Regions from separate parts of the Metabacillus sp. KH_069 genome, predicted to be linked through region 2. Evidence: riboswitches for the same ligand, from Rfam matches in the RefSeq annotation. Region 2 holds a riboswitch; the other holds the start of a gene.
What was found. Region 2 has a riboswitch for cyclic di-AMP ahead of AC3ISE_RS19400 (hypothetical protein). Riboswitches for the same ligand answer to the same signal wherever they lie in the genome.
Positions count from the first base shown of each region.

Region 1 (11,683 bases), 930 kb from region 2:
GAAATGGTTCGGCGGAGAAGAAAAATAAGTTAACTTTAAAAAACGTTCAACGGAACGATTGTTGAACGTTTTTTATTTCCTTAAACAGAAAGGAGTGTCATGAAAAATGAATCTGGATTTTCCGGCTATAGCACCTTCCATACCTTTTATTCTTCAGGGGATACCTGTTACATTGAAAATTGTAGGACTTTCTGCTTTAATTGGATTTATTCTAGCTGTCATTCTTGCACTGTTGAAGATTAGCAGAATTAAGCCGCTGATGTGGATTGCAGATGCATATACATCCGTTTTTCGCGGCACGCCGCTCATCTTGCAATTATTAATCATTTATTATGGTGCACCGCAAATACTTGGCTTTGAGATTGATCCTTATCCAGCAGCAGTTGCAACATTTGCCCTGAATTCAGGCGCATACATTTCTGAGGTTATCAGAGCAGGCATCATGGCAATCGATAAAGGACAGCGCGAAGCTGCAATGGCTCTTGGTGTTCCTTACTCAAAAATGATGAAAGATATCATTTTTCCTCAGGCCATCAAAAATATTCTTCCTGCACTGATGAATGAGTTCATTACGCTGACAAAGGAATCTGCTATTGTAACCATCATTGGCGTACAGGATATCATGAGAAGTTCGTATATTGTCGGAGGACAAACATACCGTTATTTTGAACCGATCTTAATTGCGGGTTTAATCTATTATGTCATGGTTATCATCTTAACGCTCCTTGGCAAACTCGTTGAAAGGAGAATGGCGCGCAGTGATTAAAGTAGAAAATCTTCATAAGTCATTCGGTAAATTAGAAGTGCTTAAAGGAATTACCACATCAATTGCTGAAAAAGAGGTTGTCGCGATTATCGGGCCTTCAGGCTCAGGAAAATCCACCTTTTTGCGCTGTTTAAATCGTTTGGAAGATCCAACAGACGGACATGTCTGGATTAAGGATCATGATATCACTAATCCGAAAACAGATATCAATAAAGTTCGTCAAAATGTCGGAATGGTTTTTCAGCATTTTCATCTTTTTCCTCACAAAACCGTTTTGGAAAACTTAACATACGCACCATTAACGGTTAAGGGAACTTCCAAAAAGGAAGCAGAAGCACAGGGTCACGAGCTTTTAAAGAAAGTCGGTCTTGCTGAAAAAGCTCACGAATATCCAAGCAGGTTATCAGGCGGACAAAAGCAGCGGGTTGCGATTGCAAGGGCGCTTGCAATGAACCCGGAAGTTATGCTGTTTGATGAACCTACCTCTGCTCTTGATCCAGAGATGGTAAAGGAAGTATTGGAAGTTATGAAAAATCTTGCGTTCTCCGGTATGACGATGGCGATTGTAACCCATGAAATGGGATTTGCAAGAGAAGTAGCAGACAGAGTCCTCTTTTTAGATGAGGGGATTTTAGTTGAAGATGCACCGCCTAAGGAGTTTTTCACAAATCCTAAAACGAAACGTGCTCAAATTTTCCTTGAAAAAATGCTATAATCCTAAAGTGAAAGGTGATCATGATGATCATCTTTTTCTTTTTGGAGTTTTTCATTTATATATTTTAAGTTTTCTTTTCGTAAATATGATTGCTGTTGGATTAAATGTTAAAAACCTTAAGTGGAGCGGAAAGGAACGGACAACATTTATCATGGAAAACAACAATCTATGTGAAAACAGCCTAATTAAAAGAAACACCATTAAATTAGCTGTTCATTTAAAAACCGCATCAGCATACATAAGACTTATTCAAAAATCATTCTTCTTTTTGGTTACACTAACAAACAGAAGATTGAAGCAAGGGGCAAGAAAATGTTTAAAATCGGATACCGCACGCTTAAAACTGCATTGGGAGCAGCGATTGCCATCAGTCTGGCTCAGATGTTTCAGCTGGATAATTTCGCATCAGCCGGGATACTGACGATTCTCTGTATTCAGGTAACAAAGAAGAAATCATTGCAGACTTCCTGGGCAAGATTTTTTGCCTGTTTAATTGCCATTCTCTTTTCATTTGTCTTCTTTGAAGGAATTGGCTATTATCCTTTTGTTATCGGTCTTCTTTTACTGTTCTTTATTCCTGTGACAGTGATTGTTCGTGCAAAAGAAGGGATTGTGACCAGTTCAGTTATTATTTTGCACTTATACACATCCTCACATATTACGTTCAGCCTTGTTTTAAATGAAATCGCGCTTATTTCAACCGGGATAGGGGTGGCCCTGATTATGAACCTTTATATGCCGAGCGTTGATAAAAAGCTGAAGGAATATCAGCTGAAAATTGAAGATAATCTTTCGAAAATCTTTCTGGAAATTGAGGAGTATTTACTATCAAACGATAGTTCATGGGATGGAAAAGAAATAACGGAGACCGCTCTTTTAATAAACGAAGCCAAAACTCTGGCATTCAGAGATGTTGAAAACCATTTTATGAGACATGAAAATCTCTACTACCACTATTTCAAAATGAGGGAAAAACAATTTGAAATTATCGAACGGGTCCTTCCGATTATTACTTCCGTTAATGTAACGGTGGATCAGGCCGAAATTATCGCTGAATTTATTCAGGAAGTCAGAGAAGCGATACACCCTGGTAATACGGCACACAAGTTTTTAGTCAAGCTTCATCATATGAGAAAGATTTTTAAAGAAATGCCGCTTCCCGAAACACGGGAAGAATTTGAAGCAAGAGCCGCTCTCCTGCACTTTGTACGGGAGATGGAGCAGTATCTTGTCATAAAAAGTCAGTTTAAAGGCATATCTTCAGAGCATGAATTTCATCCTTCCAGCGCAACATAAAGAAAAAAGGGTGATTCATCATGAAGGTATTGCTTCTTTCCATCTTGTTTCTCTCTCCGCTTTGGCCGCTCGGAGAAAATCCATCTGTCGGTGATCCATATGTCATTATCAATAAGCAGTCGAACGAACTTGCATATATAGATAATGGTCAGGTTGTGAAAATCTTTGACGTTGCTACAGGCAAGAATGAAGAGCTTACACCAGAAGGAGAATTCACGATCACTGTGAAAGCGGCAGATCCGTATTACCGAAAAAAGAATATTCCGGGCGGCGATCCTAAAAACCCGCTTGGGACCAGGTGGATTGGATTTGATGCAGAAAATTCTGATGGCAGAACGTATGGCATTCATGGAACGAATAATGAAGATTCAATCGGTTCTTTTGTGACCCAGGGATGTGTGCGCATGTATAATGAGGAAGTAGAAATTCTGTTTGAACATATTCCAATCGGCACAAAGGTATTTATTACAAAAAACAAGAAGCCGTTTGAAGAAATAGCTGCTGAAAAGGGCGCAATGAAAAAAGGTGTTTCCCAATGAGGGAATCACCTTTTTTAGTATAAGATGCCGGTCATCAGCCGGTTCCGTTATTCATGGTGTCAACTCCGCCTCCTAACCCCTCGGTCAGAACAAATCCGTCAGCAAAGGCAAAAAGCGCCTTCACCGCCTGATTCTTATCTGCCTTTCGGGGCTAAACAGTCGGCTCCGCATTTCTTATTAGAACCACATGCTCATCCCAGCAAGTAATGTTGTTGCAATCATTACAGCAAGCATCAAATAAACAATCACTTTTTGAAATCTTTTAGACATAATCTTCACTCCTAAATAGGATTCTGTCTATATTTTAACGTGAATAATTAGACTGGACAAGGGAGGAGTTATGAACAAAATTGCACATTTTAGTCGAAACAGCAGGAATATTGACAGTAAATAAAGAAGTAAGTCACGTTCATAAGAGTTAAGCGTTTTCAACAAGAGGAGGGAAGAGATGATTAAAAAGGTAGATCACATAGGGGTAGCGGTGCGTTCCATTTCTGAGGTGCTTCCGTTTTATGAGAAGACTCTCGGATTACAGCTTCAGGGCATTGAGCATGTAGAAGAGCAAAAGGTGAAAGTCGCTTTTTTGAAAATCGGGGAGACGAAAATTGAATTGCTTGAGCCCACTTCAGAAGACAGTGCTGTAGCCAAATTTATTGAAAAACGGGGAGAAGGCATACATCATTTGGCTTTAGGAGTGGATGATATAAAGAAACGGATTGAAGATTTACGGAATAATGGAGTGAAAATGATAGATGAAACTCCAAGGAACGGTGCAGGCGGCGCTTCAATCGCTTTTTTGCATCCGAAAGCTGCAAATGGAGTATTAGTGGAACTATGTGAAAAGAGAGAGGGTACTGTTCAATGAGCATAGATATTTTCGATAAAATAAATGAACTGTATGATCGAAGACGTGAAGTGGAAATGGGCGGCGGAGATGAGCGCATTGAAAAACAGCATGAAAAAGGAAAGCTGACAGCGAGAGAGCGAATTGATCTATTAGTAGATGAAGGCACTTTTGTCGAGATGAATCCTTTTATTGAGCACCGATGCAATGACTTTGGCCTTAGCGGGAAAAAAGGACCTGGAGACGGAGTTGTCACAGGCTACGGGAAAGTCCATGGGCGGCCAATCTACTTATTCTCACAGGATTTTACCGTTTTTGGAGGAGCACTTGGAGAAATGCATGCCAAAAAAATTGCTGCAGTCATGGATCTTGCCGCGAAAAGCGGAACGCCTTTCATTGGCCTCAACGACTCCGGAGGTGCTAGAATTCAGGAAGGTGTGGTATCATTAGATGGATATGGGCAGATATTTTACCGCAATACCATCTACTCAGGCGTTATACCGCAAATTTCGGTTATTCTTGGTCCTTGTGCAGGCGGTGCCGTCTATTCTCCTGCCATTACAGACTTTGTTTTTATGGTCGAGAAAACCAGTCAAATGTTTATAACAGGGCCTAAAGTGATCGAAACCGTAACAGGCGAAAAAATCAGTTCCGAAGATCTAGGCGGAGCTAAAGTACATAATACAATCAGCGGAAATGCCCATTTTTCTGGCGAAACAGAAGAAGAGGTGCTTTCTCAGGTCAGAAAATTAATCACTTATTTACCTCAGAATAATCAGGAAAAAGCACCAATAATGCCGTTTGAGAATGATTCAGATTATCGTCCGAATCTGACAGACTGCATTCCATTTGATGCTCTCAGGCCTTATGATGTTCGAGTGGTGATTCAAGAAGTGGCTGATGCCGATTCTTTTTATGAGGTGCAAAAGGACTTTGCAAAAAATATTGTCGTCGGTTTTGCAAGAATAAAAGGAGAAGTCGTAGGACTTGTCTGCAATCAGCCAAAGTATATGGCAGGCGGACTGGATATTGATTCTTCAGATAAAGCTTCCAGGTTCATCCGCTTCTGTGATTCTTTCCAGATTCCGATCATTACATTTGAAGATGTAACTGGGTTTTTCCCAGGAATTAAGCAGGAGCACGGGGGAATCATCAGACACGGAGCAAAAATTTTATATGCCTATTCAGAAGCAACCGTTCCTAAATTGACGGTTATTTTGCGAAAAGCCTATGGCGGAGCATATGTTGCACTGAACAGTAAATCCATCGGAGCGGATCTAGTGTTTGCATGGCCGAATGCCGAGATTGCTGTAATGGGTCCTCAGGGTGCTGCGAATATTATTTTCGCCAAGGAAATTGAAAACAGTGATAATCCTGAGGAAACAAGAGCAAATAAAATTGAAGAATACAGGGAGAAATTCGCAAATCCGTATGTTGCTGCAAGTCAGGGCATGGTCGATGATGTCATTGATCCGCGGGATACAAGAATCAAATTGATTCAGGCGCTTGAAATGCTGCGGACAAAGCAGGAGCAAAGACCTGTCAAAAAGCATGGAAACATTCCGCTTTAATACAATTTATGGAGGAAATACATATGGTTAATCAAGAGCGCTTAGTTAATGAATTTCTGGAGCTTGTGCAAATTGATTCAGAGACGAAATTTGAAACAGAAATAGCAAAAGTATTAAAAGAAAAGTTTTCAGCACTTGGTGTTCATGTAGTGGAAGATGATACAACCGGCGTCACTGGACACGGAGCAGGAAATCTAATTTGTACTCTGGAAGCTGTAAAGGACGGAATAGATCCAATTTACTTTACTTCACACATGGATACGGTTGTACCAGGAAAAGGCATTAAGCCATCCATTAAAGATGATTACATCGTGACAGATGGAACGACGATTTTAGGTGCTGATGATAAAACAGGTTTATCGGCGATGCTTGAAGCCGTCCGCGTTTTAAAGGAAAATAACATCGCACATGGAAAAATCGAATTTATTATTACCGCCGGTGAAGAATCTGGCCTTGTAGGTGCAAAAGCTTTAGATGGATCTCAAATCACTGCAAAATTCGGTTATGCATTAGACAGTGATGGTAAAGTCGGCACAATCATTGTAGCAGCTCCAACACAGGCTAAAGTAAAAGCAGCCATCTTTGGCAAAACGGCTCATGCCGGTGTCGCTCCTGAAAAAGGTGTATCTGCGATTACCATTGCAGCCAAAGCGATAGCAAAAATGCCTTTAGGCAGAATTGATCAAGAAACAACAGCTAATATTGGCCGTTTTGAAGGAGGCACGCAAACAAACATCGTTTGCGATCATGTGAATATCTTAGCTGAAGCAAGATCTTTGGTTCCTGAGAAAATGGAAGCTCAAGTGGCGAAAATGAAAGAAGCTTTTGAGAGCGTTGCTGCTGAAATGGGCGGACGAGCTGAAGTGGACATTGAAGTGATGTATCCAGGATTTAAATTTGGCGAGGGTGATCATGTTGTGGAAGTCGCTAAAAAAGCGGCTGCAGCAATCGGACGCACAAGCGAGCTTCAAACAAGCGGCGGAGGCAGTGATGCCAACGTGATTGCCGGATTTGACATTCCAACCGTAAATTTGGCAGTAGGATACGAAGATATCCATACAACTAATGAAAAGATGCCGATAGAAGAGCTTGTGAAAACAGCAGAACTCGTTGTGGCTATCATTGAAGAAGTAGCTAAAGGCAAATAATCCAAAAAGAATGGCAGGCGCAGCGATTGCTCCTGCTGTTTCTTATTTAGAAAATAGAGGTGTCATGCATGAATAAAAGAGAAAAAGCAACGTTTGCGGGAGGATGTTTCTGGTGTATGGTCAAGCCGTTTGACGAGCAGCCTGGAATCATTGAGGTTGTTTCAGGCTATACAGGCGGAACCTTGGAAAATCCTTCTTATGAACAAATTAAGACAGGTGAAACAGGCCATCGTGAAGCTGTCGAAATTACCTTTGAACCTGAAGTATTTTCATATCAAAGACTGCTCGAGTTATATTGGCCGCAAATAGATCCGACAGATGACGGCGGACAGTTCTTTGATAGAGGAAGCCAGTACCGTACAGCCATTTTTTATCACACCGAAGAACAAAAGCAAAAAGCAGAAAAGACAAAGCAGGAAATTGACGAAAGCGGCCGCTTTAAAAATCCGGTTGTCACTGAAATCCTGCCTGCAGCACCTTTTTACCCTGCAGAAGAATATCATCAAAAGTTTTATGCTAAAAATCCGGAGAAGTATAAGCAAGAAAGAGAAGAGTCAGGAAGAGAAGAATTTATTCAGAAAAATTGGAAGAAGTTAGCCCTAAGCCCTTTGCCTTTAAACAGGTGAGGGGCTTTTGAATGTGCTGATAATAGTTTGTTAAAGAGGGCAGCGGGGTACTTTCCATATTAAGGAGAGGTGATCAATATGAATACATTTAATGAAAGCGCCATCGCTTCCTATGTGAAAACGAGAGCGGAGGAGAATTGCAAGCTTCTGAAAGATGACGAAATGAACGAGCTTGAAAAGGGCAAAATATTGGGCAGAATGGAAGCTTACAATGAGTTTCTTGAACGGTTTGGGTTTGATAAGGTTGAGTGCAAGTGAAATAGATTTAGATTAAAACACACCATTCATTGCTGAATGGTGTGTTTCGCTTTGATAGGGAAATCGTGCCCTCAAAAACCGTTTCTCGGTTTTAGAGGGTAAGAAAGCGAAGGAATCGAACCCTCAGTAAGAGAATTATACCCATAAATATAGATAGTTGTAAGCAACTGGGAGAGGGAGGGTGAACAAGAGATGCATGAACGGATTGAACTGCTGAAAGAAAAAGCTGATGATTCTTCCATTCCCGGAAATTCTGATTGTATAAGAAACCCCCGGCAGCAACGCCGGGGGCAGATTATTTTTATGCACTTGCTTTCATCACTTCGTTCGCTTTAATGCGGTTGTATTTTCCTTCTGATTTTGACATGACAATTGCAGCCAATGTATTTCCAACTAAGTTTACTACCGTGCGCGCCATGTCCATGATGCGGTCAACTCCGGCAATAAAGGCGAGTCCTTCTGCCGGTATTCCAATGGTTCCAAGGGTAGCAAGCAGGACGACAAAGGATGTGCCCGGAACGGCAGCCATACCTTTAGAAGTGACCATCAAGACTAAGATCAGCGTTAATTGCTGTACGATTGTCAACTCGATGCCGTAGACTTGTGCAAGGAACAAGGCAGCGATTGCCTGATAGAGCACAGATCCGTCAAGGTTGAAGGTGTAGCCAATCGGAACGACAAATGAAACAATTCCTTTAGGGCATCCCATTTTTTCAAGCTTTTCCATAATGCGGGGGAGGACGGTTTCAGAGCTGGATGTACTGAATGCCAGCAGGAGCTCGTCCTTAATGTAGCGCAGGAGTGAAAAGATATTAACCCCTGCCCATTTGGCAACTGCACCTAAAACAACGATCAGGAAGAAGATCAGGGCAGCGTATACCAGCAGAACTAATTTGCCTAGAGACAATAAAGAATCGATCCCGAACTTTGACACGGTTACTCCAATCAGAGCAAACACACCAAGCGGAGCGACTTTCATCACAAGATTTACTACGTGGAACATCGCGTGCGAGACGCCGTCAAAGAACTGAAGAACAGGTTTTCCCCGTTCGCCGATGGCTGCGACCCCGAGCCCAAACAGGACTGAGAAAAAGATAATTGCAAGCATGTCTCCTTCAACGACAGATTTAAAGAAGTTTGTCGGAACGATATGAAGGAACGTTTCGGCGACCGATTTTTCACTTTGCTCCTCAGACGTATCGACATACTGCTGGATATCTGTCTTTTGAGCAGACTCAAGGTCAACACCTTGTCCAGGCTGGAAGACATTTGCAAGCAATACGCCAAGAACAATCGCAACTGTTGTAATGATTTCAAAATAAAGGATTGTTTTGCCGCCAAGCCTTCCAACGTGTTTTCCATTGCCTGCTCCGGCAACACCGACAATTAAGCTGGAAATGACAATAGGAATGACGATCATTTTAATTAACCGGAGAAATAAATCACCAAGCGGCTGCAGGAACGCTGCAACACGCGGATCGTTAAACCAAATAACACCTGCCAAAATCCCTAAAATCAAACCGATGAAAATTTGGGAAGCCAGTCCCAATTTAAATTTCTTCATGTATGAACCCCCTCTAAGTTGTCTGAAAACACAAAAAAAGACCGTTCTTAAGAAAGAAAGGTCTTTAATTCACTAAAGTTCTTTCTCTCAATAAAGCACACGAGGTTAACTGTCGGATTCGGGATTGAGAGTTCCCTGCCTTTGTTTAAAGGATTCACCCCAAGGTAAATGGATTACCAATTGCATGATTCCCCCGTTCTGGATAGATTAAGCTTGTTATTCATTTGTTCAGTATAATAAAAAACACACAAGATATAATTTACTCTGACAAACAGCAGCTTGTCAATCTTTTTATGCTGAATGGCCGTGTTTACTGCTGTTATGGTAAACTTAAGATTAACAACAGTCTGGAAAGAAGTTGAACGGAAATGAAAGAGCAAAGCGGGCCAAAAGTGATTCTTCATGTGGATATGAACAGCTTTTATGCATCTGTTGAAATGGCATTTGAACCCGAACTCAGAGGAAAGCCGCTTGCCATTGCAGGAAATGTTGAAGAAAGAAAAGGAATTGTGGTTACCTGCAGTTATGAGGCGAGGGCTAAGGGTGTAAAAACGACCATGCCGCTTTGGCAGGCGAAACGGCATTGTCCTGAACTAATTGTGCGCAAACCAAACTTTGACCGTTACAGGAAAGCCTCGAAAGCTATGTTCGATCTTTTGCGGGAGTTTACCCATTTGGTAGAGCCCGTTTCAATTGATGAAGGTTATATGGATTTAACGGAATTTTTAAAGGAGGGCAATCCTCTTCAAATCGCAAAGACCATTCAGGACAGACTGATGGAAGAACTTTTGCTGCCTGCTAGCATCGGCGTCGCACCTAATAAATTTCTCGCCAAAATGGCATCCAATATGAAAAAACCGCTTGGCATCACAGTACTCAGAAAGCGGGAACTGGGTAAAACGCTTTGGCCGCTTCCTGTAAGCGAGATGCATGGGGTTGGCGAAAAAACAGCGGATAAATTAAGAACAATTGGCATTCAAACAATAAAAGACCTTGCAGATGCAGATGCGATCGGGTTAAAGCAGCTTCTCGGAATTAATGGAGAGAGGCTGAAAAAAAGAGCGAATGGAATCGATGACAGAGAGGTAAACCCTGACTCTATCTATGATTTTAAAAGCATTGGAAATTCAACTACATTATCAAAAGATACGACAGAGCCGAGAATTCTTTATGAAACACTGAACCGCCTGTCACAATCGGTAAGCAGCAGAATGAAACGGAAGGATGTTCTCGGCACGAAAATCTTCACGACAATCCGCTATTCTGACCGAAGCACATTTACCCGAAGTAAAAAGCTGAACAACCCCATTGCAGAGAAAGAAGATATTCTTACACATGCTAAAGCTCTGTTTGATAAACATTGGACAGGTGAACCGATCCGGCTTCTTGGGATCACATGCCAGGATCTCGTTCAGAAAGAGGAGGCTTATAAGCAGCTGGATCTTTTTTCTTTTCAGGAGGATGCAAAAAAAGAACCGCTTTACAAAACCATTGAAGATATTAATAGAAAATATGGCGGCAGCATGGTGAAACGCGGGATGAAAGTGGACAAATCAGAAGATGATAAGACAAGCGGCACAAGTTTTAATAAAGATTTTTTAAGGGAATGAGCAAGGCGCTTTACTTGATAAAAGCAAGGCTCCTGTGTTATTTTACATGAAGAATCCATGTGCATGTATACATGAGCTCTGTCTATTAAAAAATTGATTGAGAAGGGAAGTATTATAATGTCAAAACAGCAAATTGGCGTCATCGGTTTGGCCGTCATGGGCAAAAACCTCGCTCTTAATATAGAAAGCCGCGGTTATTCCGTATCGGTTTATAATCGTTCTTCTGATAAAACAGAGGAAATGCTGAAAGAAAACAGCGGAAAAAATCTTGTTGGTACATACAGCATTGAAGAATTTGTTCAATCACTTGAAACTCCCCGCAAAATTTTGTTAATGGTCAAAGCGGGCTTTGCAACAGATGCTACTATTGAACAATTGCTTCCTCATTTAGACAAAGGGGATATTTTAATTGACGGCGGAAACACGCTTTATACAGACACACAGCGCCGGAACAAGGAGCTTGCCGAGAGCGGCATTCACTTCATCGGCACCGGTGTATCCGGAGGCGAAGAAGGGGCACTTAAAGGACCATCCATTATGCCTGGCGGACAGAAAGAAGCATTCGATCTAGTAAAACCTATTTTTGAAGCGATTTCTGCAAAAGTTGATGGAGATCCATGTACTACATACATCGGTCCTGATGGTGCTGGCCATTACGTGAAAATGGTTCATAACGGCATTGAATATGGGGACATGCAGCTGATTTCAGAAGCTTATTTTATTTTGAAAAATGTTCTTGGTCTATC
Region 1 covers NZ_CM174460.1:2,915,148-2,926,830, reverse strand. The annotation lists gene AC3ISE_RS14705 (transporter substrate-binding domain-containing protein) at 1-28, shown strand, start outside; gene AC3ISE_RS14700 (amino acid ABC transporter permease) at 107-766, shown strand; gene AC3ISE_RS14695 (amino acid ABC transporter ATP-binding protein) at 759-1,481, shown strand; gene AC3ISE_RS14690 (aromatic acid exporter family protein) at 1,794-2,777, shown strand; gene AC3ISE_RS14685 (L,D-transpeptidase) at 2,798-3,316, shown strand; gene prli42 (stressosome-associated protein Prli42) at 3,494-3,586, opposite strand; gene mce (methylmalonyl-CoA epimerase) at 3,765-4,181, shown strand; gene AC3ISE_RS14670 (acyl-CoA carboxylase subunit beta) at 4,184-5,731, shown strand; gene AC3ISE_RS14665 (M20/M25/M40 family metallo-hydrolase) at 5,755-6,879, shown strand; gene msrA (peptide-methionine (S)-S-oxide reductase MsrA) at 6,948-7,505, shown strand; gene AC3ISE_RS14655 (hypothetical protein) at 7,584-7,763, shown strand; gene gltT (glutamate/proton symporter GltT) at 8,065-9,327, opposite strand; cyclic di-AMP (ydaO/yuaA leader) riboswitch at 9,407-9,551, opposite strand; gene AC3ISE_RS14645 (DNA polymerase IV) at 9,696-10,937, shown strand; gene gndA (NADP-dependent phosphogluconate dehydrogenase) at 11,055-11,683, shown strand, end outside.
Region 1: another riboswitch for cyclic di-AMP. It lies ahead of gltT (glutamate/proton symporter GltT); the one in region 2 lies ahead of AC3ISE_RS19400 (hypothetical protein).

Region 2 (11,683 bases):
ATGGTATTAATATCGCCAGCAGCTTCAACCGCTTTCCCTGACATGGCAATCACATTAAATTGTGTAACCCGGTCCATCCCCGCGATCCCAATCGCTGACAGAAGGCCGCCGATTGTTGTCGGTATTAAGCACACAAGCAAGGCAATCAATACTGGGATTTCAAGTTGAAAGCCGAGATAATTTGTATAAAAAGGCAATGTGACAACCACAATCATAAAGATAAGAGTCAAGCTTGTTAAAACCGTATTTAAAGCAATTTCATTCGGTGTTTTTTGACGCTGCGCCCCTTCAACAAGCGCAATCATTTTATCAAGGAATGATTCACCGGGATCACTCGTAATTCTTACCTTGATTTGATCGCTGACAACCTTTGTGCCGCCTGTAACAGAGTTGAAGTCTCCTCCCGCTTCTTTTATTACAGGTGCAGATTCTCCCGTAATGGCTGATTCATCTACTGAGGCAAGGCCTGAAATGACCTCTCCGTCCCCTGGAATAAATTCACCCTGCGAAACGATGACGACATCTCCTTTACGGAGCGAAGCGGAATCTGTTTTTTCCACATCTCCATTAGGTTTTACCTTATTTGCCGTCATTTCTTTTTTCGAATTCTTAAGAGAATTCGCCTGTGCCATTCCCCGGCCCTCTGCAAGTGCTTCTGCGAAATTCGCAAATAGAACCGTAAACAGAAGAATCAGGGATACCGTCAGATTAACCCAGACATTAACTTCAGTTGAACCAAAAGCAGAAGGGAAAAATGTAAGAAGCAGTGTTAGAGCAAATCCGATTTCGACAATGAACATGATTGGATTTTTCACCATAACCCGCGGATCTAATTTGAAAAAGGATGCTTTAATGGCGTTCACTATAAGCCCCTTTTCTGCAGGCTTTTTGTTTTCTTTGTTATCATCATCAGGCTGCATCTGTTCAGAAGCTTTGTTCAGTTCATATCTCTCAGCAGTCTTTACTGCTGTTGCTAAAGATGGCTTACTCATTTCAGGATCCTCCAATTAGGTTTATAAAGTTAAGAGCTCTGCTACCGGTCCCAGAACCAATACCGGGAAGAATGTCAAAGCCCCGACAATAAAGACAGCTCCTACAAAAATGGTTCCAAAGAGTCCAGTATCTGTACGGAATGTGCCGATTGTCTCGGGTACAATCTTTTTAGCGGCCAAAGAAGCTCCTACTGCAAGCATGGCAATAATCCCAAAGTATCTTCCGACAAACATGACAATTCCGGTCGAGATATTCCAAAATGGCGTTGCATCCCCAAGCCCTTCAAATCCTGAACCATTATTGGCTGCAGAAGATGTGTACTCGTAAAGAACCTGGGAGAGCCCGTGAAACCCTGGATTTGAAATCCCATCCGAACCAAGCGGTGTATACAAAGCAACGGCTGTTGAAGCCAGAATCAAAAACGGATGGATAAGCAGCGTCACAGCGATCAGCTTCATTTCTTTTCCTTCTATTTTCTTGCCCAGGAATTCCGGAGTACGTCCGACCATTAACCCCGACAGGAAAACGGCTATGATAGCATACATGATAATGTTCATAAAGCCTGCCCCAATACCGCCAAACACCGTATTCAGCAGCATATTGGATAAAGCCAGCATCCCAGTTACAGGTGACAGCGTATCATGCATCGTATTGACGGCTCCAGTTTCAGAAGCGGTTGTCACGATGGCATAAAGAGTAGATTGATCTGCACCAAACCGAACTTCTTTCCCTTCCATGCTGCCGGATGCCTGCTCAAGGCCGGCTTCAGCTAATCTTGGATTTCCCTGGAATTCTGCATAAAGGGATGTACCTAGAAACACCACAAATATCATCGCCATTGCAGCAAATAAAATTCTTCCCTGTTTCGCATTCCCTACCATCTTTCCATACGTAAAGGGAATGGCTGTCGGAATCAGCAGCATCAAGAGGATCTGAAGCAAGTTGCTGATCGCATTCGGGTTTTCAAACGGATGGGCTGAGTTTACTCCGAAAAAACCTCCGCCGTTGTTTCCAACTTCCTTAATAGATAAAAGAGAAGCAACCGGTCCTCTTGCGATTGTCTGCTCGGCACCTTCCACCGTTGTGGCCGTAACACTTGAATCGAGTGTTTGCGGTACCCCAAGAAAAACGAAGATCAGTGCAGCGATAAAAGCAATCGGAAGAAGAACACGTGTGATAGACCGGATTAGATCAATAAAGAAATTTCCAAGCGGATTTCCTGCGAGACCTCTTATTAATGCAATTGCAGCCGCAAATGCAGTTGCAGGGGCGACGAACATCATAAACGTTATAGCAATCATCTGAGATAAATAGGACAGGCCGCTTTCTCCGCTGTAATGTTGGAGATTTGTATTTGTCATAAAACTGATGGCCGTATTAAAAGCAAGGGTTGGATCCATCCCTGCCATGCCGCTCGGATTCAGCGGCAGGTTTCCTTGAAAACGAAACACTAGATACACAATAAAAATCATGAACATATTTGAAAATAAAAGAGAAGTTGCATATTGTCTGAAGCTTTGATCTACCTGTTTAATTCCGCTTATCTTATAAACCGCTTTTTCCACAGGACCGAATACTGCATCCAATTTAGTAGATTGGTACGTAAAAGCCCGGGCTATATAATGTCCCGCCGGCTTTGCCAGCAGCACGGCAAGTGCCAAAGTAACAATGATTGAAATGATGGATAGTACGCTCAAGGTCTTTTCCTCCGCAAGTTAAAATTTTTCTGGATTTACCAATGCATAAAGCAAATAAAGGGTAATCGCGGCAATGCCGAGAAGCAAGACGATCATCATTTCTCTCCCCTGCCTTCTTTCACAATTTCATCCGACCATTTGACAAGCCCCGCCATTACTAATGCAAGGGCAGCAAATGCAAGTAACATCATACTGTCTAACATGTCGTTCCCCCCTGTTCTTACTGAATCAGAAATTTCACATTATCTTGTTTCGAATAAAAAACGTGCTTTGCCCCGAGCAGTTCATAAAGCTTTGCCGGGTAATTGGCTTTTTTAGTGATGACTGTAATCGGAGCTCTTACACTGGCTTTGAGAATTTCAATTAACTGACACGTTTCTGCGATTTTGTCTTCCAGCAGAAGCACTCTTGCGATCGGTTCATGTATAAGCAGATACTGAACATTCTGCCTGATAAAATAAATCGTTTTGAACCCTCTGCTTTTCAAATACCTCTGCACACTGTAATCTCCTGTTACAAATGCAAGTGAAGAGTCATCCGGGAGAATTTCATCCATGCAGCCGAGCCTTGAATAGCTTGGAATGCAAATCAGCATCGCTTCCATGACGTTCCCTGCCTTTTCTGATTCAATAAAAAAGCCGCGGAAGAGGGATCTCTTCCGCGGCTTTTAGCATCACTAAAGAAACGTGACGTATCACTGCGATTTTGATTTTCCCTCACAACGCTTTCGGGGTTAGCTGTCGGATTCGGGCTATGAGAGTAGCCCTACCATTTTTCAAATGGACTCACCCCTAGTGGTTTTCACCACAAAAGATTGGGTCCCCCGATTTCATTAAGAAATTAAGCGATTAGGTTTTTTTTACAAATATTTAATTAATTTACATTTAAAAAGCATACAAAAGAACACTGAGGCATAGACCCAGTGTTCTCCACAAAGGTATCCTCTCTCAGAACGCTTACGAGGTTAGCTGTCGGATTCGGGCAATTGAGAGTAGCCCTACCATTTTTCAAATGGACTCACCCCTAGTGATTTTCACCACAAAAGATTGGGTCCCCCGCTCCTATTTAAGGATTAAGCGATTATCGGATTTTATTTTTCAAGTCGATTAATTGTGCACCGTCCCTTCTCTTAAGACGCTTACGAGGTTAGCTGCCGGGTTAGGGCATAAGAGTTGCCCCTCTTTCGCATGCTGCGATCGATTCACCCCAAGTGCCGGAATCACACCGATGTGGGTCCCCCGCTCCAAATTGGATTAAGCGATCTGGTATAACTTAGCAATGTTGCATGAGAGTAATATTACGCCTGTGATTTTAAGTTGTAAAGAACAATAAAACCGCTAAAATCATCAAATATGACGAAAAACTGTTAAATATGTTCAAAATAGTGACCAAATAAAATCCTAGCTTATTTATTCGCTGTTTTTCTTCTAAAATGAATATAACGACTAAAATAGTTAGGTATATTTAGAGGTCCTCTCAAAGTAATCTTCAATTACATTTTCATTTTAAGCATTTTATCTTTTACTCATTATGACTGCCCTGCATTATGAACAGAAAATCCGTAAACACTAATGATGAGGTTAAATAACAGGCAACAAAATAATTATTTTAAAATAGTAAAATTCGTTTTCGGGAGGTCCTATGAGTACTTTATTCAGAAAGAAATCCATTACAGAGATGGTGAAGCAAAGCGAACAAAAATCGCTCGATCGAACGATGGGGGCTTTTGATTTAACGCTGCTTGGAATCGGAGCCATAGTCGGAACCGGGATCTTCGTTTTAACAGGTGTGGTCGCTGCTGAAGCTGCTGGACCTGCCCTGATTCTCTCTTTTATATTGTCTGGAATTGCATGTGCTCTGGCTGCCTTTTGCTATGCCGAATTCGCCTCATCTGTTCCAATCTCAGGAAGCGTTTATACTTACACATATGCAACTCTCGGAGAACTGTTTGCCTTTTTGATTGGCTGGGATTTAATGCTTGAATATCTGCTTGCAACATCTGCTGTTGCAACTGGCTGGTCTGCCTACTTTCAATCACTGCTTGCAGGATTTGACACTGCATTGCCCGAGGTCCTTACCTCTGCACCGGGTGCGGGGAAAGGCGGATTGATTGATTTGCCTGCCGTATTAATTATTTTTATAATTACGGCACTATTATCAAAAGGAATTAAGGAAAGTACACGGGTTAACAATATCATGGTATTTGTTAAGCTTGCTGTCATCGTCGCCTTCATCATTGCTGGCGTCTGGTATGTAAAGCCTGCTAACTGGACCCCGTTTGTTCCATTTGGCTTTGATGGGATTGTAACTGGCGCTGCAACAGTTTTCTTTGCTTACATAGGCTTTGATGCAGTCGCTACCGCGGCAGAAGAGGTAAAAAGACCGCAGCGTGACGTTCCGATCGGCATTATTGCTTCCCTTACTGTTTGTACGATTCTCTACATAGCTGTATCCTTAATTTTAACGGGTATGGTTCCTTATACTGAGCTCAATGTCGCTGATCCCGTATCGTTTGCCCTGCATTATGTCGGACAAAATACTCTTGCAGGATTTGTATCTGTAGGCGCAATAGCAGGGATTACTACTGTTCTGCTTGTGATGATGTATGCTCAGGTCCGCATTTCGTTTGCGATGAGCAGGGACGGTTTGCTTCCAAGTGTTTTATCAAGTGTTCACTCCGCATTTAAAACACCTTTTAAAAATACGTGGATTACTGGTTTAGTTGCAGCCGCGATTGCAGGATTTGTGGATTTAACAACACTTGCCCACCTTGTAAATTTAGGGACATTGGCTGCGTTCACACTTATATCTATCGCTGTAATCGTCTTAAGAAAAACCCATCCAAACCTTGAGCGGGCATTCAAGGTGCCATTTGTGCCCGTTTTCCCTGCAATCAGTGCATTATTTTGCATTTACTTGATGACAAGCCTGCCTGGCATTACATGGACAGCATTTTTCATCTGGATCTCAATAGGAACTATCATTTACTTTGTTTATGCACGGAAAAACAGCAAGCTTTCAAGCTAAGAAAAGCAGAAACACCTTGGTTAGATCCAGTCTGAACAAAGTGCTTAAGTTGAAGCCAGACAGCACTGCGCCTGCTTCGCCATAAAAAAATCCTTTCTCCAGTAATTGGAGGAAGGATTTTTTTATGATCTTCTTACTTGCCTGAAGAAATAGCCGACAAGAAGAAAAGCAACTGCAAAAGAAGCCATGACAATAAATTTCAGGTGATCATGCAGCATGCTTTGACCAAGCGATGGTTTTACATCTGGAACTGCTTGTTTCATCACGTTCCCGGCATCTGCTGTTTCAGGTTTTAATTTATGAGTGGCGAGCTCTCTTCCATCCTCTCCTTCAACAGCAAGAAGTCCATCTAAGTCGACATCTGTTGTGATGCTTTCATTAAATTTTTTAGCATAATAAAGAGGTTCATTCAGTGTAAACTTTTGCCCGCTCTGATCTTTAAAGGCTGTACCTTCTGAAATAAATTCAGATGTGAAATGATTAAAGCCAAAATCCATTAATTTCACGGTATCTTTATATGACATACGGTCTGTTTTAGCATTTAGTACAATAGCAATCAGACTGATATTCTCTCTTTCAGCAAGAGTGGATAAAGTAAAACCGGATTGGCTTACATAGCCGTTCTTTCCGCCAATCATACCCTCATACGGTGTTACTTTAAGAAGCTTGTGATGATTATGAAGCGTTGTATCCCATGTTTCTCCGTCCCACTTCAATTCTTCTGTTGAAAAAATCTCTCTAAATATATCATTTTGTGAAGCGTACTGAGTCAGTTTTGCAAGATCTTCAGCAGTCGTTACATGTTCAGGATCAAACAGGCCGTGCGGGTTGGTGAAATTGGTGTGCTGAAGCCCTGCTTTTGACTTTAGAAATGCTGTCATTTCCGCAGAAAAGGTCTCAGTATCACCGCTGATATGTTCAGCAATCGCCACACCTGCATCATTTCCTGAATTGATCAACAAGCCCTGGATGAGCTTTTTCATGGGAACCTGCTCGCCTTCTTCAAGGTAAACCCTTGTTCCATCAACACTTCTGGCATTTTTGCTGACCGTAACAATATCTTCCATATTTCCATTTTCAATCGCATAGATAGCTGTAGCCATCTTCGTTACACTTGCAGGGTACATGATGGCATCACTGTCTTTTGAATAGAGAATCTGACCTGATGCAGCATCAATCAATACTGCCGATTCACTTTGTATGTCTGGTTCTTTTAAAGGGAGTTCTTCAGCAAACGCTTTAAATGAAAATAATGCTGATAAAAACATGCATCCTGTTAGGGTCAAAGTGGCTTTAATCATTTTAAAAAAATCTCCTGTATAGTTGTTAGATTATTATTCTATATTCAATCCATATACAAGCATAACAGGAAGGAATAAAGCGTGACAATGTCAAGATATAGAAATGGCCGTATATTCTTGCATTTGACTTTCATGATCTCCGGAATTATAATTGACTGACGAACGTCAGGAAGGTGAAAAAAATGACATCAGATCAAATTAAAGAAGCTGCTATACGCAATTTTGCAGCACATGGATATGAGGGTGCATCTTTAGCAGCAATTGCAAATGAAGTTGGCATCAAAAAACAATCCATCTATACTCATTTCAAGAGCAAGGATGAACTTTTTCTTACTGTCATGACTGAGGTGCTTGAAAACGAAATTGAGTATATAAAAAACTACTTCGTTTTCTCTAATTCCGTTTCCTTAAAAGAAGCGCTTTATCATTACCTGTCAGAATATATCATCCGCTATGAAAAAGACGATAAAACAAAGTTCATGCTCAGGATCAGTTTTTTGCCGCCAGTTCATCTCTACGATGAAGTGATGAAGAAAGTGTACACCTATTTGGATACTTTTGAAGAGCTGCTTACAACCATCTTCAATGATCAAAAAGCTATATCAATAGAGCAATCAGATGCAGTGATAGCCTATATGGGACTGGTTGATGCAGTTCTGGTTGAAATTCTTTACGGCGGCGCAGAACGATTTAAAAAGAGATTAGATGGGTGTTTTAGTGTTTACTGGAACGGGATTATCTCTCAGAAAGGAAGAACATCATGAATCGCGACTGGATAAACGTTTTTTTAGCCGGATTCATCGAAGTGATCTGGGTGGCGGGATTAAAATACTCAGACATTTGGTATGAATGGCTTATTACCATTATTACAATATGTGTCAGTTTTTATTTGCTGATCAGTGCAACTAAAAGACTGCCCGTGAGTACAGTTTACGCAGTCTTTACAGGACTTGGCGCTGCAGGAACCGTTATTTCAGAAATTCTCTTTTTTAACGAGCCATTTCAGCTTATCAAAATACTTTTAATCATCGTCTTAGTTGGCGGTGTCATTGGACTAAAAACATTGTCTGATGATAAAAAAGAGGAGGCTGCGAACTGATGGACTGGATTTTACTGATAGCAGCAGGCCTATCTGAAGTTGTCGGAGTCATCGGAATCAACAAAATGAAAGATTCTAAAGGAATCGTTCCCTTGCTGATCATGATTGCAGGCTTTTCATTCAGCTTTCTTCTATTAAATCAATCTCTGCAGACCATTTCGCTTGGAACCGCATATTCTGTCTGGACAGGAATTGGATCTGCAGGCAGCGCACTTGTAGGCATTTTATTTTACGGAGATTCAAGCAGCTGGAAAAGAATCCTTTTTATCAGCATGATCATCTCAGCTACAGTTGGATTGAAGCTTGTTTCATAAGGAGTTTTCATTGTGAGCCATTTAGTTAAATATTCATTTCTTGTTCTGGTCGGCGCATGCAGCTACGGCGTTATTTCTACCATCATTAAAATTGCCTACATGCACGGATTTACAGTGAACGAAGTGATTGGAAGCCAATATTTGTTCGGTTTTTTCATGTTTTTGATCTGTGTGACCTTTTTCTCAAGAAAAAAAATCCCTTTAAAGCAGGCGCTTGTCTTAATGATTACAGGAACCACTACCAGTTTGACTGGTATTTTTTACGGAAAATCTCTTGAGACGGTTCCCGCATCTATTGCCATTATCCTATTATTTCAATTTACTTGGATTGGGATTGTCATTGAGGCAATCGCTGTGAAAAAGCTGCCGGGTCCTGATAAGGTGCTTGCTGCATGCATTCTTTTAATAGGCACATTTTTGGCGGGAAACATCTTTGGCCAAAATGCTTTTAGTTTCAGTGATCCCGGAATCATCTGGGGACTATTATCGGCTGTTTCCTTTTCACTGTTTATTTTTGCAAGCGGAAGAGTGGCTGCCGAATTGCCGTCTTTAAACCGGAGTTTGTTTATGTCATTGGGTGCTGCACTCTTTTTAATAATCACCTTTTCACCTGATTTTCTGACTAATGGCTCCATGCAGTCAGGATTATGGGTGTATGCATTGCTGCTGGGCTTTTTTGGCGTATTCATACCCGTTGTCTTGTTTTCAATTGGAACACCCAAAATTGGTTCAGGCATTGCAACGATTTTAGGCGCAGCTGAACTGCCGACGGCCATTCTCTGCTCTATACTTATCTTAAAAGAGCAAGTTACACTTTTACAGACAGCCGGCATCGGCATGATCCTTGTTGGAATTGTAACACCTCAGCTTTATCACTTTTTAAAACTTAAGCAGCCTGAGAAGGATAGCATTTCTTCGTGAGAGTAAAAAAGTGGGGGCTGTTCAGAAAGTCTGTTTTCGCATAAAATGGTTGTTTTCGATTATAAATGTTGTCCGTTCCTTTCCGCTCCATTCAAGATTTTTAACATGTAATCTAAAACAACAAAGTTTAGGAAAAGAGCCTACAGAAAAAGCAGGCAGGAAATAACTTTTGTTTTTCCTGCCTGCTTCATTTTAGAGACTTATTGGACAATCCCCTCTTTTTTTCTTTACGCTTTAAGATGAGAAACCAGCTTTTCAGCAGTTTCATTTAATTGTTCCTGAGTCAGAAAACGAACACCGTGCGTGATAAATGCAGGGAGAAAACGCATCCCTGTCAGGTTAGCCATTGCCTGAAATGGCTTGGTCAATTCACTCATGCTGTACTCGTTGTAGCCTCCTGCTTGATAGGCCGCTTCCGGCCCTCCAGTGGACATGGCTAAAACAAACTCTTTGCCGTGAAGCTTCGTTCCTTCAGAACCATACGCCCATCCATATGAAAGCACGGTATCCTGCCATTCTTTTAGTAAAGACGGGCTGCTGTACCAGTAGAACGGAAATTGAAAAACGATTCTGTCGTGCTCCAATAACATTTTCTGTTCACGTTCAACATTTACCTTAAAGTCTGGGTATTCATGATAAAGATCATGAACCGTTACATCACTTTCTCTGCGGAGTCTTTCCATCCACGTTTTGTTTACTGCTGAATTTTCAAGATTTGGGTGAGCTGCTATAACTAATGTTTTCATATTAAATTCTCCTCTTTTCGTTTATATATATACAAATATCAGGTTAAATTTTTTTATATTTTCTCTTCATAAATAACTTCTTTTGAAATCACATCTCAAAAATGCATCTCAACAAACCCTTTGCTTGTTAAGGTACCTGCATAAACACCTTTCGGCTGTAATTCCTAATGAAGACTGTCTGCTAAACTGCGGATTCTATCTCTTTACCTCCATTAGTCATTTGTATATGCAAATGAAAACTTAAAAAAATTTTTATTTTTCTTTCTCTAATTTATTGCTTGCTTCATGAAGCATTTTGCTTAAATTTAAGCTGAAATCGCGTCCGAGTACATCAGAATAGTCTTCAAAGAGATCCTTTAAAGAATCACGGAACTGGGTGTACACTTTTTCTCCTTCTTCTGTCAGCGAGATAAATGATTGCTTGCCGTTCACTTTTCGGTTCACAAGCTGCTGCTTCTCAAGCTTATCAATAAATCTAGTACTGGTTGACGGTGCAATTGACAGCTTTTTGCATAGTTCTTTTTGTGTAATTTCCGGATGGAACTTCACAGTCATGATCAAATACAAATAAGAAGGAGCAAGATCTCCAACGTTAAAAACTTGTTCAGCAAGTTTCGTCATATTGCGGGCAAAGCGGTTTGCAGTAAAATAGAGGCAATGAATTAATACTTGTTCTTCTTCATTCACTTTCATCAGTCCTTTTTTCATTTGCATATACAAATTAACATGAAAAAAAGCTGAAGTCAACTGTATTTGACTTCAGCTTACTCAATTGAAAACGTTCGCATAGCTTCAGCAGCTTGTTCTTCAGTTACGTAAGGTGTATGGAAGTAAACTCTTACCCATGTTTTTTCTTCTGTCTGAACGAAATAGTGATAGGTTTGAATAGCAGTCATTGTTTTAACATGCTCGAGTATTCTTACAGCAGGATACTTTAAGTCATTTATTTCTTTTTTTTCAAAGATTCCAGGTCCGCTTTCAAGGCTTTGCTTTTCTTCAGGTGTAGTTGGAGCTGTGCCTCCTACAGTCCTTTCACCTTGTTTAAAAATCAGTGTATTTACGCTTCCCTCTGCTTCGATTCCATCAGGAAGCTGTATGCTGTATTTCGCTCCCCCATTTCGTGCATCCTCCCCTTTTTCACCACTTACAAAAAAGAGAGAAAAGATGCCAACTCCGATTAAAAGAAACAATGTGACTGACAGCTGGAATACCCTGTGCATCACGGCAAGGGAAACTCCTGGCCGATTCTTGGAAAGGGCCTTGCTGATTCTCTCGCGCTGTTCGGGAGATAACGTTTTTTTCGGAAACTGAAGATTTTCAGGATTCAAGTTCAGCCCCTCCTTTCTTAATAGCATCCTGTCCATTCTGATTTAGTTTCTTCATTGCCCTGTAATACGTGCGGCTGACTTTTTCCCTTGTCCAGCCGAGAACTTCTGACGTTTCTTCCACAGAAAGCTCAGAGATCACTCTCAGCATGACTACATCTCGGTATTCTGTTTTCAGTGCATCGATTGCTTTGCAGGCTTCCCTTATGTTTTCATGTTCTATCAGAATGTCATCAGGACTTTTCGGCAGCTCGGGTTTT
Region 2 covers NZ_CM174460.1:3,842,042-3,853,724, forward strand. The annotation lists gene kdpB (potassium-transporting ATPase subunit KdpB) at 1-920, opposite strand, end outside; gene kdpA (potassium-transporting ATPase subunit KdpA) at 1,014-2,675, opposite strand; gene AC3ISE_RS19390 (potassium-transporting ATPase subunit F) at 2,709-2,789, opposite strand; gene AC3ISE_RS19395 (hypothetical protein) at 2,786-2,893, opposite strand; gene AC3ISE_RS19400 (hypothetical protein) at 2,911-3,294, opposite strand; cyclic di-AMP (ydaO/yuaA leader) riboswitch at 3,399-3,547, opposite strand; cyclic di-AMP (ydaO/yuaA leader) riboswitch at 3,628-3,779, opposite strand; cyclic di-AMP (ydaO/yuaA leader) riboswitch at 3,810-3,960, opposite strand; gene bcaP (branched-chain amino acid transporter BcaP) at 4,332-5,717, shown strand; gene AC3ISE_RS19410 (D-alanyl-D-alanine carboxypeptidase family protein) at 5,840-7,018, opposite strand; gene AC3ISE_RS19415 (TetR/AcrR family transcriptional regulator) at 7,201-7,782, shown strand; gene AC3ISE_RS19420 (DMT family transporter) at 7,779-8,117, shown strand; gene AC3ISE_RS19425 (DMT family transporter) at 8,117-8,431, shown strand; gene AC3ISE_RS19430 (EamA family transporter) at 8,444-9,352, shown strand; gene AC3ISE_RS19435 (NAD(P)H-dependent oxidoreductase) at 9,580-10,098, opposite strand; gene AC3ISE_RS19440 (MarR family winged helix-turn-helix transcriptional regulator) at 10,351-10,812, opposite strand; gene AC3ISE_RS19445 (hypothetical protein) at 10,863-11,426, opposite strand; gene AC3ISE_RS19450 (RNA polymerase sigma factor) at 11,416-11,683, opposite strand, start outside.